DNA from 2 places in the Variovorax sp. P4_D9 genome. Region 1 is predicted to be linked to the other one. Evidence: predicted binding sites of a transcription regulator. Region 1 holds the regulator's gene; the other holds the start of a gene.

Region 1 (8,346 bases):
AGGCGCGGCTGCGCGATCGCACCGCCGGCGCCCTCGATGCCTTGATGAACCGGCTGCCCGACAGCGTGCTGCGGCGCGATGCCGACGGCGAGTTCGAGCGCGTCGCTGTGCGGCGGCTGGTGGTCGGCGACATCCTGCGGGTGCTGCCGGGCGAGGCCTTTCCGGCCGACGGCCGCGTGGTCGCGGGCGACACCTCGGCCGACGAGGCGCTGATCACCGGCGAGTCCCGGCCGGTCGCGCGTCCCTGCGGCGCCCGGGTGCTGGCGGGCAGCCACAACGTCGGCGCGATGGTCGAGGTGCGGGTCGAGGCGCTCGGTCCGGACACCCGCTTCGCGGAGATCGTCGCCCTGATGGAAAGCGCTTCGCTGCAGAAGCCGAGGCTCGCGAAGCTGGCCGATCGCGCGGCGCGGCCCTTCCTGCTCGCGGTGCTGGTCGCGGCGGCAGCGGCCGCCGCGTACTGGTGGCAGGTCGATTCGGGCAAGGCGCTGATGGTCGCGGTGGCGGTGCTGATCGTGACCTGTCCCTGTGCGCTGTCGCTGGCCACGCCGGCCGCGATGCTCGCGAGCGCGGGCACGCTGGCGCGCGGCGGGGTGCTGGTGCGCAACCTGCAGGCGCTCGAGGCGCTGGCCGCGGTCGACACGGTGGTGTTCGACAAGACCGGCACGCTGACCCGCGACACGCCGCGCCTCGATCGCGTGTACAGCCGCAAGGGCGTGCGGCCGGGCGACGCGGTCGAACTCGCGGCCGCGCTGGCGGCGCAGTCGCTGCATCCGGCGTCGCGGGCATTGGTCCGGGCCTGGAGCGAGCAGCACCGGATGGCGCCGGACTGGACGCTGGTGCGGCTCGCCGAGCGTGTGGGGGAGGGCCTCGAAGGCGCGCTGAGCCGTGGCGCCGGTGCGCCGGAGCGCCGCCTGCGCCTGGGCTCGGCCGCATTCTGCGGCGTGCCGCCGCTGCAGGTGGAGGCGGCCCAGGTGCATCTCTGCGACGACCAGGGCTGGGTCGCGAGCTTCGTGCTGGCCGAGGACCTTCGGGAGGACGCCGCGGGGGCGGTGTCGGCGCTGGGCGCGCAGGGCCAGTCGGTGTGGCTGCTGTCGGGCGACAGCGGCGCCGCGGCGCGCGAGGTGGCGCAGCGCGCCGGCATCACCCAGACGCTCGGCGATTGCACGCCCGAGGACAAGTTGCGCCGATTGAAGGACCTGCAGGCCGAGGGGCGGGCCGTCGCGGTGGTGGGCGACGGCCTCAACGACGGGCCGGTGCTGGCCCATGCGCATGCGTCCTTCGCCTTCGGCCGCGCCGTGCCACTGGCGCGCGCCAACGCCGACTTCGTCGTCCTCGGCGATTCGCTGGGCGTCATTCCCGGCGCCATCGCGCAGGCACGGCAAACCCTCCGGGTGGTGCGTCAGAACCTGTGGTGGGCGGCCGGCTACAACGCGGTATGCGTGCCGCTCGCGATCGCCGGCTGGCTGCCGCCCTGGCTCGCGGGGCTCGGGATGGCCGCGAGCTCGCTGGCCGTGGTGCTGAACGCGGCGCGGCTGGCCCGCCGGCCGCTCGGAGCGGAGGCCGCCTAATGGACATCCTGTTCCTGCTGATCCCGTTCTCGGTTGTGCTGGTGCTGTTCATCCTCGCCGGTCTTTGGTGGGCCGTGGACCGCGGCCAATTCGACGACGTCGAGGGCGAAGGCGAGCGCATTCTGCGCAACGATTGACCTGCATCAAGCCCACCCGCGCGCTGTGCCGGGACACTGTGCCCGTTTCATCAATGAAGGCCCTGCGATGCATGCTCCAACTCCTTCCGCGCCCGTCTACAGCGACACGGTGGTGCGACAGTTCGCTCTCATGTCGGTGGTCTGGGGTGTGGTCGGCATGCTGGTGGGCGTCATCATCGCCTCACAGCTGGCCTGGCCCGAGCTCAACTTCGGCATCCCCTGGCTCAGCTACGGGCGGCTGCGGCCGCTGCACACCAACGCGGTGATCTTCGCCTTCGGCGGCTGCGCGCTGATTGCCACCAGCTTCCACGTGGTGCAGCGCACCTGCCAGGTCCGGCTGTTCGCGCCGGCGCTGGCCTCGTTCGTGTTCTGGGGCTGGCAGGCGGTGATCGTGGCCGCCGCCATCAGCCTGCCGCTGGGCTACACCAGCGGCAAGGAATACGCCGAGCTCGAGTGGCCGATCGACATCCTGATCGCGCTTGTCTGGGTGGCCTATGCCATCGTGTTCTTCGGCACCATCGGCATCCGCAAGGTGCGCCACATCTACGTGGCCAACTGGTTCTACGGCGCCTTCATCATCGCGGTGGCCCTGCTGCACATCGTCAACAGCGCCGCGATCCCCGCCGGCGCGATGAAGAGCTACTCGGCCTACGCCGGCGTGCAGGACGCGATGGTGCAGTGGTGGTACGGCCACAACGCGGTCGGCTTCTTCCTCACCGCCGGCTTCCTCGGGATGATGTACTACTACGTGCCCAAGCAGGCGGGCCGTCCGGTGTACTCGTACCGGCTCTCGATCGTGCACTTCTGGGCGCTGATCTTCACCTACATGTGGGCCGGCCCACACCATCTGCACTACACGGCGCTGCCCGACTGGACGCAGTCGATCGGCATGGTGTTCTCGCTGATCCTGCTGGCGCCCAGCTGGGGCGGCATGATCAACGGCGTGATGACGCTCTCGGGCGCCTGGCACAAGCTGCGCACCGACCCGATCCTGCGCTTCCTGATCGTCTCGCTGTCCTTCTACGGCATGTCGACCTTCGAGGGTCCGATGATGTCGATCAAGACCGTCAACGCGCTCTCGCACTACACCGACTGGACCGTCGGCCACGTGCACTCCGGCGCGCTCGGCTGGGTCGGCCTGATCTCGATGGGCGCGCTCTACTACCTGATCCCGCGCATGTACGGCCGCACCGAGATGTTCAGCGTCAAGGCGATCGAGTTGCACTTCTGGATGGCGACCATCGGCATCGTGTTGTACATCGCCGCAATGTGGATCGCCGGCGTGATGCAGGGCCTGATGTGGCGCGCGATCAATGCCGACGGCACGCTGACCTACACCTTCGTCGAAGGAGTCAAGGCGACCTATCCCTATTACGTGGTGCGCGTGCTCGGCGGCGTCCTGTATCTGAGCGGCATGCTGGTGATGGCATGGAATGTCTGGATGACGGTGATCTCGGGCTTCTCCAAGCCGTCGCCGATTCCGCAGCCCGCCATTGCCCACGCCTGAGGACACACCATGAGTTCGAATACCCCCCCGGCCGGTTTCTCGCACCAGAAGATCGAGACCAACAACTTCCTGATGATCGTGCTGATCCTGCTGGTGATCGCGGTCGGCGGCCTGGTCGAGATCGTGCCGCTGTTCTTCCAGAAGTCGACCACCGAAGCGGTCACCGGCGTCCAGCCGCTGACGCCGCTGCAACTCGCGGGCCGCGACATCTACGTGCGCGAGGGCTGCTACAACTGCCACTCGCAGATGATCCGGCCGTTCCGCGCCGAGACGCTGCGCTACGGCCACTACTCGGTGGCCGGCGAATTCGTCTACGACCACCCCTTCCAGTGGGGCAGCAAGCGCACCGGGCCCGACCTGCACCGGGTCGGCGGCAAGTACAGCGACGAATGGCAGCGCATCCACCTGAACAACCCGCGCGACGTGGTGCCCGAGTCGAACATGCCTGCCTACACCTGGCTCGAGAAGACGCCGCTCGACGGCGCCGAGTCGGTCGCCCACATGACGGCGCTGCGCCGGGTCGGCGTTCCCTACACCGACGCCCAGATCGCGGCCGCTCCGGCTGAGGTCAAGGGCAAGAGCGAGATGGACGCCATCGTCGCGTACCTGCAGTCGCTCGGTCTCGCACTCAAGTAAGTAGGAGCGCAACGATGGACACCATCACCACCCTGCGGATCGCCGCCACGCTGGCGTCGTTCGCCACTTTCATGGGCATCCTGGTTTGGGCCTATTCGCGCCGCAACGCGAAGGCCTTCGAAGAGGCCGCACGACTCCCCTTCGAAGAGGACCCCTCATGAGTGACTTCACCAGCGACTTCTGGTCGCACTTCGTGACCGCCATCTCGCTTGGCGGCATCCTGGCCTGCGCACTGCTGCTGTGGCTGACCGCACGCTTCCGCGGCCCGGCCAGCACCGACAACACCACCGGCCACGTCTGGGACGAAGACTTGCGCGAGATGAACAACCCGTTGCCGCGCTGGTGGATGGGCCTGTTCGTGCTGACCATCGTGTTCGGCATCGGCTACCTGGTGGTGTTCCCGGGCCTCGGCAGCTACCGCGGCACGCTCGCCTGGAGCACCCAGGGCGAATACGCCAAGGATGTCGAGAGGGCCAACGCCGAACTGGCGCCGGTCTACGCCGCCTACTCGGCCCAGCCGGTCGAACGCCTGGCCGGCGATGCCGGCGCGATGGCGATCGGCGAGCGCCTGTTCCTCAACAACTGCGCGCAGTGCCACGGCTCGGATGCGCGCGGCAGCAAGGGCTTCCCGAACCTGACTGATGGCGAATGGCTGCACGGCGGCACGCCCGAGAAGATCCACGAGACCATCGCGCTCGGCCGCGTCGGCGTGATGCCGCCGATGGCCGAGGCGGTCGGTTCGGCCGAGGACGTCAAGAACCTCGCCAACTACGTGCTGAGCCTGTCGGGCAGCCCGCACGACTCGGTGCGCGCCGGACTCGGCAAGAGCAAGTTCACGGTCTGCGCGGCCTGCCACGGCATCGGCGGCGTCGGCAACCCTGCGGTGGGTGCTCCGAACCTGGCCGACAAGATCTGGCTGCACGGCTACGGGCAGGAGGCGATCATCGCGATGATCAATGGCGGCAAGACCAACCAGATGCCGGCGCAGCAGGGTCGCCTGACCGAGGCACAGATCCATGTGCTGACCGCCTACGTCTGGGGCCTGTCCAACAAGTCGGCCGCCGCAGGGCAATGAAGGCGATGGCCTGAGGTCCCCATGAGCGATTCCCTGCCCGGACCGACGCCGCCGCCGCGCACCGTGATTCCGATCGCGCCGGTCGAGGAGGGCGTCGGCCTCTACGCGGCCCACAAGAAGATCTATCCGCGCAGCGTCAGCGGCTATTTCGCTCGCTGGCGCTGGGCGTTGGTGTTCGCGACGCAGCTGGTGTTCTACGGACTGCCGTGGCTGGAGTGGGGCCAGCGCCAGGCCGTGCTGTTCGACCTCGGCGCGCGGCGCTTCTTCCTGTTCGGACTGGTGCTCTATCCGCAGGACCTGATCTACCTGACCGGGCTGCTGGTGATCTCGGCCCTTTCGCTGTTCCTGTTCACCGCGGTGGCGGGCCGCCTGTGGTGCGGCTATGCCTGCCCGCAGACCGTCTACACCGAGATCTTCATGTGGGTCGAGGAGAAGATCGAAGGCAGCCGCATAGCGCGGATGCGACTCGACAGCGGCGACTTCTCGACCGAGAAGCTGGTCAAGAAGTGGTTCAAGCATGTGGTCTGGATCTCGATCGGGCTCTGGACCGGCTTCACCTTCGTCGGCTACTTCACGCCGATCCGCGAACTGGCCATGGAGTTCCTGCAGACCCGCATGGGCTCCTGGGAAATCTTCTGGGTCTTGTTCTACGGCTTTGCGACCTACGGCAACGCCGGCTTCATGCGCGAGCAGGTGTGCAAGTACATGTGCCCCTATGCGCGCTTCCAGAGCGCGATGTTCGACCGAGACACGCTGATCGTCAGCTATGACGCCGCGCGCGGAGAGCCGCGCGGCGTGCCGGCCAAGGCGCGGGCAGCCGCGGCGCCGGCGCTCGGCCACTGCATCGACTGCAAGCTGTGCGTGCAGGTCTGCCCGACGGGGATCGATATCCGCCAGGGCCTGCAGTTCGAATGCATCGGCTGCGGCCTCTGCGTGGACGCCTGCAACATCGTCATGGACAAGATGGAGACCCCGCGCGGCCTGATCCGCTATGCCACCCAGAACAGCATGGCCGGACGCTGGACGCCGCAGCAGGTGCTGCGCCGCGTGCTGCGGCCGCGGGTGCTGATCTACACCACGATATTGGGCGTGCTGTGCATCGGCCTGCTCGCCAGCCTGGTGACGCGCACGCCGCTCAAGGTCGACGTCGTGCGCGATCGCGCGTCGCTGGCGCGCATCGTCGAGGGCGGCCAACTCGAGAATGTCTATCGCCTGCAGATCATGAATGCCACCGAGCAGGTGCAGCGCTACCGGATCGAGGCAAGCGGCCTCGAAGGGCTGCACGTGTCCTCGGAATCCGTGGTCGAGGTCGCGCCGGCGCAGTCGCGCTGGGTGGCGGTCCGGCTGCAGCTGCCCTACGGCGCGGCACCGGCCGGCTCGCACAAGGTGCACTTCGATGTCCGAGCGGAAGGCGGCCTGGGCAGCGTGTCCGAGAAGGCCGTGTTCCTGGTCCCGCGATGAACCCCCTGGTGTCCAAGGAGACGATGATGACCGACGAGAACGACGCGATCCGCCCCTGTCCGCCCTGGTACCGCTTTCCGCTGGTGTGGATGGTGATCGGCGGGCCGGGCGTGGTGGTGATCGCGAGCTTCACCACGCTGTGGCTGGCCCTGCGCACGCCCGATCCGGTGGTCGACGAGAACTACTACCGCAAGGGCGTGGAAATCAACCGCACGCTGCCCGACAAGAAGCTGATGCCGGCGGTGGCCGGTCGAAACCACGCGTTGACGCCGAGCGCCGACATCCCGGCCCCGAGGCGCTGAGGCCATGCAGGCGCAGCGCTGGATGTGGATTCTCTGGCCGGCCTTCCTGCTGGCTTGCGCACTCGAGGTGCTGGTGTTCGCGCTGGTCGACCCGGGCGACCTGCACTGGCGCGGCGAGGCGCTCGGGGCCTCGCGGCAGGCCGTCTACACGGTCGGGTTCTTCACCTTCTGGCTGCTGGCCATGGGGTCGGGCGCGCTGACGCTGATGTTGACCCGCTCGGCGCGCGAAATCAACTACCCGGCGGATTGACGATGTGCCGGAGCGCCTCGGGGTCGAGGATGCGCACATTGCGCTGCTCGACCTCGACGATGCCGTCGGCCGCGAATCTCGACAGTGTCCGGCTGACGGTCTCGAGCTTGAGCCCGAGATAGCTGCCGATCTCTTCGCGGGTCATGCGCAGCACCAGCTCGGAGCGCGAGAAGCCGCGCGCATGCAGCCGCTGCACCAGGTTCAGCAGGAAGGCCGCCAGCCGCTCCTCGGCCCGCATGCTGCCGAGCAGCAGCATCACGCCGTGCTCGCGGACGATCTCGCGGCTCATGATCTGGTGCACGTGGCGCTGCAGCGCCGTGACTTCGCGCGACAGCTCCTCGATGCGGTCGAAGGGCATCACGCAGACCTCGGAATCCTCCAGCGCCACGGCGTCGCAGGTGTGCTGGTCGTTGACGATGCCGTCGAGCCCGATGATCTCGCCCGCCATCTGGAAACCCGTGACCTGGTCGCGCCCGTCCTCGCTGGTGACCCGGGTCTTGAAGACGCCGGTGCGGATCGCATAGAGCGAGGTGAAGGGCTCGCCGTTGCGGAACAGGGTCTCGCGCCGCTTGACCTTGCGCCGCGTGGCGACGATATCGTCGATGCGCTGCAGTTCGCCGGGCGCCAGGCCCACCGGCATGCAGAGTTCGCGCAGATTGCAGTTGGAACAGGCGACCTTGATATTTTCTGGTTTCATTGATGCAGTCGAGGTCATGGGGGGATTGTCCGATGGGCAGTGGGCCGGATGCTTGACCCAGGTCAATGATTGCGGGTCGCGACAGCGGCATAGTGACACACCAAAGCCCTTGCCGTCGCCCGCGATGCTCCTTGCCTCCGCTCCCGTTCTTACGCCGTCCCTCCCGGCGCCCACGCCGGCCGTGCTGAATCAATTCGACGTCCCGGGGCCGCGCTACACCTCCTATCCGACCGCGGACCGCTTTGTCGACGCCTTCACGGCCGAGGACTATGCGCAGTCGCTCGAGCAGCGCGGTGGGGCTGGTGCCAGCGCCCGGGCGCTGTCGCTCTACGTGCACATCCCGTTCTGCGAGTCGCTCTGCTACTACTGCGCTTGCAACAAGATCGTGACCAAGCACAAGAGCAAGGGCGGCGAGTACCTGGACTACCTGGCCCGCGAGATCTCGCTGCAGGTCGAGAAGCTCGGCCGCGGTGCGGTCGTGCGCCAACTCCACCTCGGCGGCGGCACGCCCACCTTCCTCGACGATGCCTCCCTGCGGCAGCTCATGGCCATGCTGCGCGACGCCTTCACGCTGACGCCCGACGGCGAACATTCGATCGAGATCGACCCGCGCACCGTCGACCGCGAGCGCCTCGTGACGCTGGCCGCGCTGGGCTTCAACCGGCTCAGCTTCGGGGTCCAGGACTTCGACCCCGACGTCCAGAAGGCGGTGC
Region 2 (4,250 bases), on a different contig from region 1:
CTCGAAGGCGGCAGCGTGGTACGAATCAGTCACCTCGCGGACCTTCCGCCAGCGGGGCAGGCCGACGCGGCCACGCTGCGTCAGATCGGCGTGCGTTCCCTGCTTGCGGTGCCCATCACGGTGGAGGGCAGCAACGCCGGGGCACTCACCCTGGCGAGCATCGAGCGGGAACACGAATGGCCCGACGCGCTGACGCCCGGTGTCAGCCTGCTTGCCGAAGTGTTCGCCAATGTGCACGCACGCGAGGCCGCGGAGCGCCGCAAGCTCGCGGCCGAGGTCGAGGCCGCGCATTGGAGGGAGCGGCTGGCTCACCTCGTGCGCGTCCACACGGCAGGAGAGATGTCCGTGGCGCTGGCGCATGAGATCACCCAACCACTCGGAGCGATCGAAAACTACGCGCTGGCCGCGCGTCGGCGGGCCGCTGAGGCCGTGCCCGACATGTCCCGTCTGGTCGACCTGCTCGACAAGGTCATCGGACAGGCAACGCGGGCGGGCGACGTGGTGACACGCATGCGAGGCATGGTTCAGCGGCATGAACTGGAGCCGAAGCTGATCGACATCGAGCGGGCGGTGGCCGAGTGCGTGGGCATGGTGAAGATGGACTGCGAGCTTCGCGACATCCAGATCGAGCTGGCACCGAAGGACCCGTTGCCGGTGGTGGTGGTCGATGAGATCCATTTGCAGCAGGTCATCCTGAATCTGTTGCGAAATGCAATGCAGGCCATGGAGGGCGCGCCGCCAGGTGGTGCGCGGAAGATCACCGTCGCCCTTCGCGTCGAGGATCGCGAAGAAGTCCTGGTCGAAGTCTCGGATCGCGGCCCCGGTATCGCCGAAGGCGACTTGGAGCGGATTTTCGAGTCGTTCTACTCGACCAAGTCCGATGGCCTGGGCGTCGGGCTGGCGATCTGCCGCAAGCTGATCGAAGCCCACGGAGGCAAGCTCTGGGCTTCGCATCGCGACGGGGGTGGCGCCATATTCAGTTTCACACTCCCGATCGCGACTTCGGCAGACTGACAAAATGGCAAGCCGGCCGCATTCGGCAGTCGGTCTCGCTCCGCGTTGCACCTGACGACGCGGCGAGGCGCCGGTTCAGCGTCGCTGATGCCAGGCCGCATGATCGAGTCGGTGGCGACGGGGAGCCTTGCCTCGCGCCATGGTAAAGGCCCGACTCAGGGCGCTGGCGCTAGCATAGCCGCACTCGCGCGCCACATGCGCCAGCGGCAGACGGGTCGAGGTGAGCAGATGGTCGGCATATTCGAGCCGCAGGTGCGCCACGTACTGGCGCACATTGAATCCGACGGCGTCGGCAAAGCGGCGCGACAGGCTGCGTTCGCTCAAGCCGACGTGCTGCGCCAGCGCGGCCAGGCTCGGCACCGGATCCATTTCGCGCTCGAGCATTTCCTGTACCGCCAGCACCTGTGCGTCACCGTGAGCCTTGTGCGGGGCGCTCCACAGAGCGAGCTTGTTGTCGGCAGGCAGCGCCTCGGTGCTGGTATGACGCAGAAATCGACGTGCGCGCTGCATACCGAAGAATCGCTCGATCAGGTGGGCACAGGCGTCCACCGTGGGACCGATGCCGCACACCGTGATGATGTCGGGTGCTGCCACGATCCTGCGCGAGGGCTGGTAGCGGATCTCAGGAAAGCGGTGCCAGATGATCGCTCGCTCGCTAAGCAGACCGGTGGCCTCCCGCCCATCCAGCAAACCTGATTTGGCCAGCAGAAGCGCGCCGCCGAAGCTCATCAGCAATGCGCCACGTGCGTGCTGCTGGCGCAGCCATTGGCCGTACTCTGCATCGTCTTCGGTCGTCTCGGCCGCTGGCGCAAACTGAGCGGGAACGACCACCACTCTGAAATCGCCGCTTCGCTTCAGCGTCAGGTCCGACGCCAGTGGCAGCCCGCCAAAGCTGATGACCGGCGCTCTGCTGCGCGCTACCAGGCGCACGTCGAACAGCGCGCTGGCGACAATGTCGTCATTGCGCGTCACCAAGGTGCCGGCGGCCTGAAGCAGGTCGCGCACCAACAGCACCGAGCCTGCCCACGGCCGGTCTGGAAGCACGATGGCTGCGCGCACCGGGCCGGCGGACGCGCCTTCTTTCATATCACGTATTTGGCGCTTCATGACAACAGATTTTGCGCTTGCTTTGCTTCAATCAGGGCATCGAGATCGACATTGGATGTTCCCATGAATGACGTACGCAAACTGCTGAACCGCCAAGAGCTACTGAGCTTGCAGCGCAAGTCCAACTGGAAGGCCGCCTGGATGCTGCTGGTCAACTGGAGCCTGATCGTGGCCAGCTTTGCCGTGGTCATCGCCTGGCCGGGCGTTGTCACCGTGGCGCTGGCCATGCTGGCGTTGGCTGGCCGCCAGTTGGGACTGGGCATCCTGATGCACGAGTGCGCGCATCGCTCCTTCACGCCCTCACGCCCGTTGAACGACTGGATCGGGCAGTGGCTGTGCGCCGCGCCGCTTTTTGCCGACCTGTCGATCTATCGCAGCTATCACATGACCCACCATGTCAAGACCGGCACGGCGGACGATCCGGACCTGCCCAACTACCGTGGCTATCCTGTGAGCCGGGCCTCGTTGGCGCGCAAGCTCTTGCGCGACCTGATCGGCCTCACTGGCTTGAAGGCGGCGGCCACGCTGGCTGTGCTGTATGCCCATGCGGAGCCAGAAAAGTTGCGTTTCGGCTATGCCTACAAGAAGCAGAGCGCCGAACCCGCGGAAGCGGGTGACGACGCCCCCGCAAAGCGCCAAGTGCGCCATGTGCTGCGCAATGCCCGCCGCATCCTGCTGGTGCATGGATTGGCGCTCGCCCTGCTGTGGGCTGGCGGTCACCCGATGGCTTACCTGCTGTGGCCAGCAACCTGGCTGACCGCCTACATGCTGGTCAGCCGCATCCGCAACGCCGCCGAGCATGGCGCGCTGCCCGGCACCATGAGTCAGGACATCTGGTCCAACACCCGCACGGTGCATGCAGGGTGGTGGGAGCGCCTGCTGTTCGCGCCCAACTTCGTCAACTACCACGTCGAGCATCATCTGGCACCCACTGTGCCTTCATACAACCTCCGCCGCATGCACCTGCTACTGAGGGACAAGGGCGCCTTGGAGCGAGCCCATGTCGCTGGAGGCTATGTGGAGGTCATACGGAGCCTCGTCGGCAAGCCTCTACCCGACATTGTTCCTGTGGTGAAAATCGACAAGCGGCTGTCGACCGGCGAAGAGGGCTGAACACGCCGCACTTGCGCAAAGGCTCTTCGCGCAGATTCGCCGAGTTACGTGGAGGAACTTGTCTTTGCAACGCCTGCCGAAAGATCACCGCCGGAATTGCTATCGGGCGGAACAGCAATGGGTATGCCGGTCGCCGAACGCACGGTCTTGGCGCGGGCGACGTATTCGACCAGGACCTTCAGCTTCGTCGGTTGGTCGTGCCTGCTTGGGTAGTACAGGTAAAACCCCGGGAACGTCGGCGAGAACTCGGTCAATACGCGCTTGAGCCGCTTGGCCCGGATGTGAGGTTCGGCCAGTTGCTCAAAGGTGTAGGCCAATCCAACGCCTTCGAGTGCCGCGTCCACGCTGAACAGCGTGTCGCTGATGGTCAAGCTGCCCTGCACTTCGTATTCGACCGGGCGCCCGTCGACTTCGAATTCCCATTTGTAGACGGCGCCCGTGCCGGATCCACGATATCGCACGCAGTTGTGTCGTGCGAGATCGTTCGGGTGCCGCGGAGCAGGAACGCGCTTGAGGTACGCCGGGGAGCCGACGACGGCCATGGTGACCGGGCCACCGAGGGGAACGGCCACCATGTCTTGCTGAACGCTTTCGCCCATGCGGATGCCGGCGTCGAATCCTCGTTCCACGATGTCGATGAAACCTTCGTCGTTGGTCAACTCGATCTGCACGTGAGGATATTCGCGAAGGAAGCCGGCGAGCATCTGCTGAAGCACCATGGCGATGGACACCCGAGCCGCATTGAGACGCAACGTCCCGGCCGGCCGTCCCTGCAAGACATTGAGTTCCTCGCCGGCTTCAACCACCTGGCCCAAAGCGGGACCCACCCTCGCGATGTATGCCTCTCCTGCCTCGGTCAGGCTGACGCTTCGCGTCGTGCGATTCAACAGACGAACCCCTAGCCGGGCCTCGAGGTGCCGGATCGCCTGGCTCAGCGCGGAGGGCGAGACCTCCAGTTCCGCCGCCGCGGCGCTGAAGCCCTTGTGCTCCGCGACCTTCCAGAACGCGATCAGTCC

The links. Region 1 encodes FNR, which switches genes on or off when oxygen is low (the NO sensors DNR and NnrR bind a similar motif). Its sites were predicted from a motif close to TTGATNNNNATCAA; they were not measured.
Region 2: AC1DY5_RS21130 (fatty acid desaturase) is a predicted target of FNR. The motif match lies at 2,139-2,152, and genes of this name have one in related genera.

What each region holds. Positions count from the first base shown of each region.
Region 1 is NZ_JBFUIU010000016.1:10,972-19,317, forward strand. Features, by position in the region: gene AC1DY5_RS03405 (heavy metal translocating P-type ATPase) at 1-1,568, shown strand, start outside; gene ccoS (cbb3-type cytochrome oxidase assembly protein CcoS) at 1,568-1,705, shown strand; gene ccoN (cytochrome-c oxidase, cbb3-type subunit I) at 1,773-3,212, shown strand; gene ccoO (cytochrome-c oxidase, cbb3-type subunit II) at 3,222-3,848, shown strand; gene AC1DY5_RS03425 (cbb3-type cytochrome oxidase subunit 3) at 3,863-4,009, shown strand; gene ccoP (cytochrome-c oxidase, cbb3-type subunit III) at 4,006-4,923, shown strand; gene ccoG (cytochrome c oxidase accessory protein CcoG) at 4,945-6,384, shown strand; gene AC1DY5_RS03440 (FixH family protein) at 6,381-6,686, shown strand; gene AC1DY5_RS03445 (hypothetical protein) at 6,691-6,936, shown strand; gene fnr (fumarate/nitrate reduction transcriptional regulator Fnr) at 6,917-7,633, opposite strand; gene hemN (oxygen-independent coproporphyrinogen III oxidase) at 7,758-8,346, shown strand, end outside.
Region 2 is NZ_JBFUIU010000194.1:8,637-12,886, reverse strand. Features, by position in the region: partial or broken gene AC1DY5_RS21140 (sensor histidine kinase) at 1-1,014, shown strand, start outside; gene AC1DY5_RS21135 (GlxA family transcriptional regulator) at 1,090-2,073, opposite strand; gene AC1DY5_RS21130 (fatty acid desaturase) at 2,185-3,234, shown strand; gene AC1DY5_RS21125 (LysR family transcriptional regulator) at 3,279-4,250, opposite strand, start outside.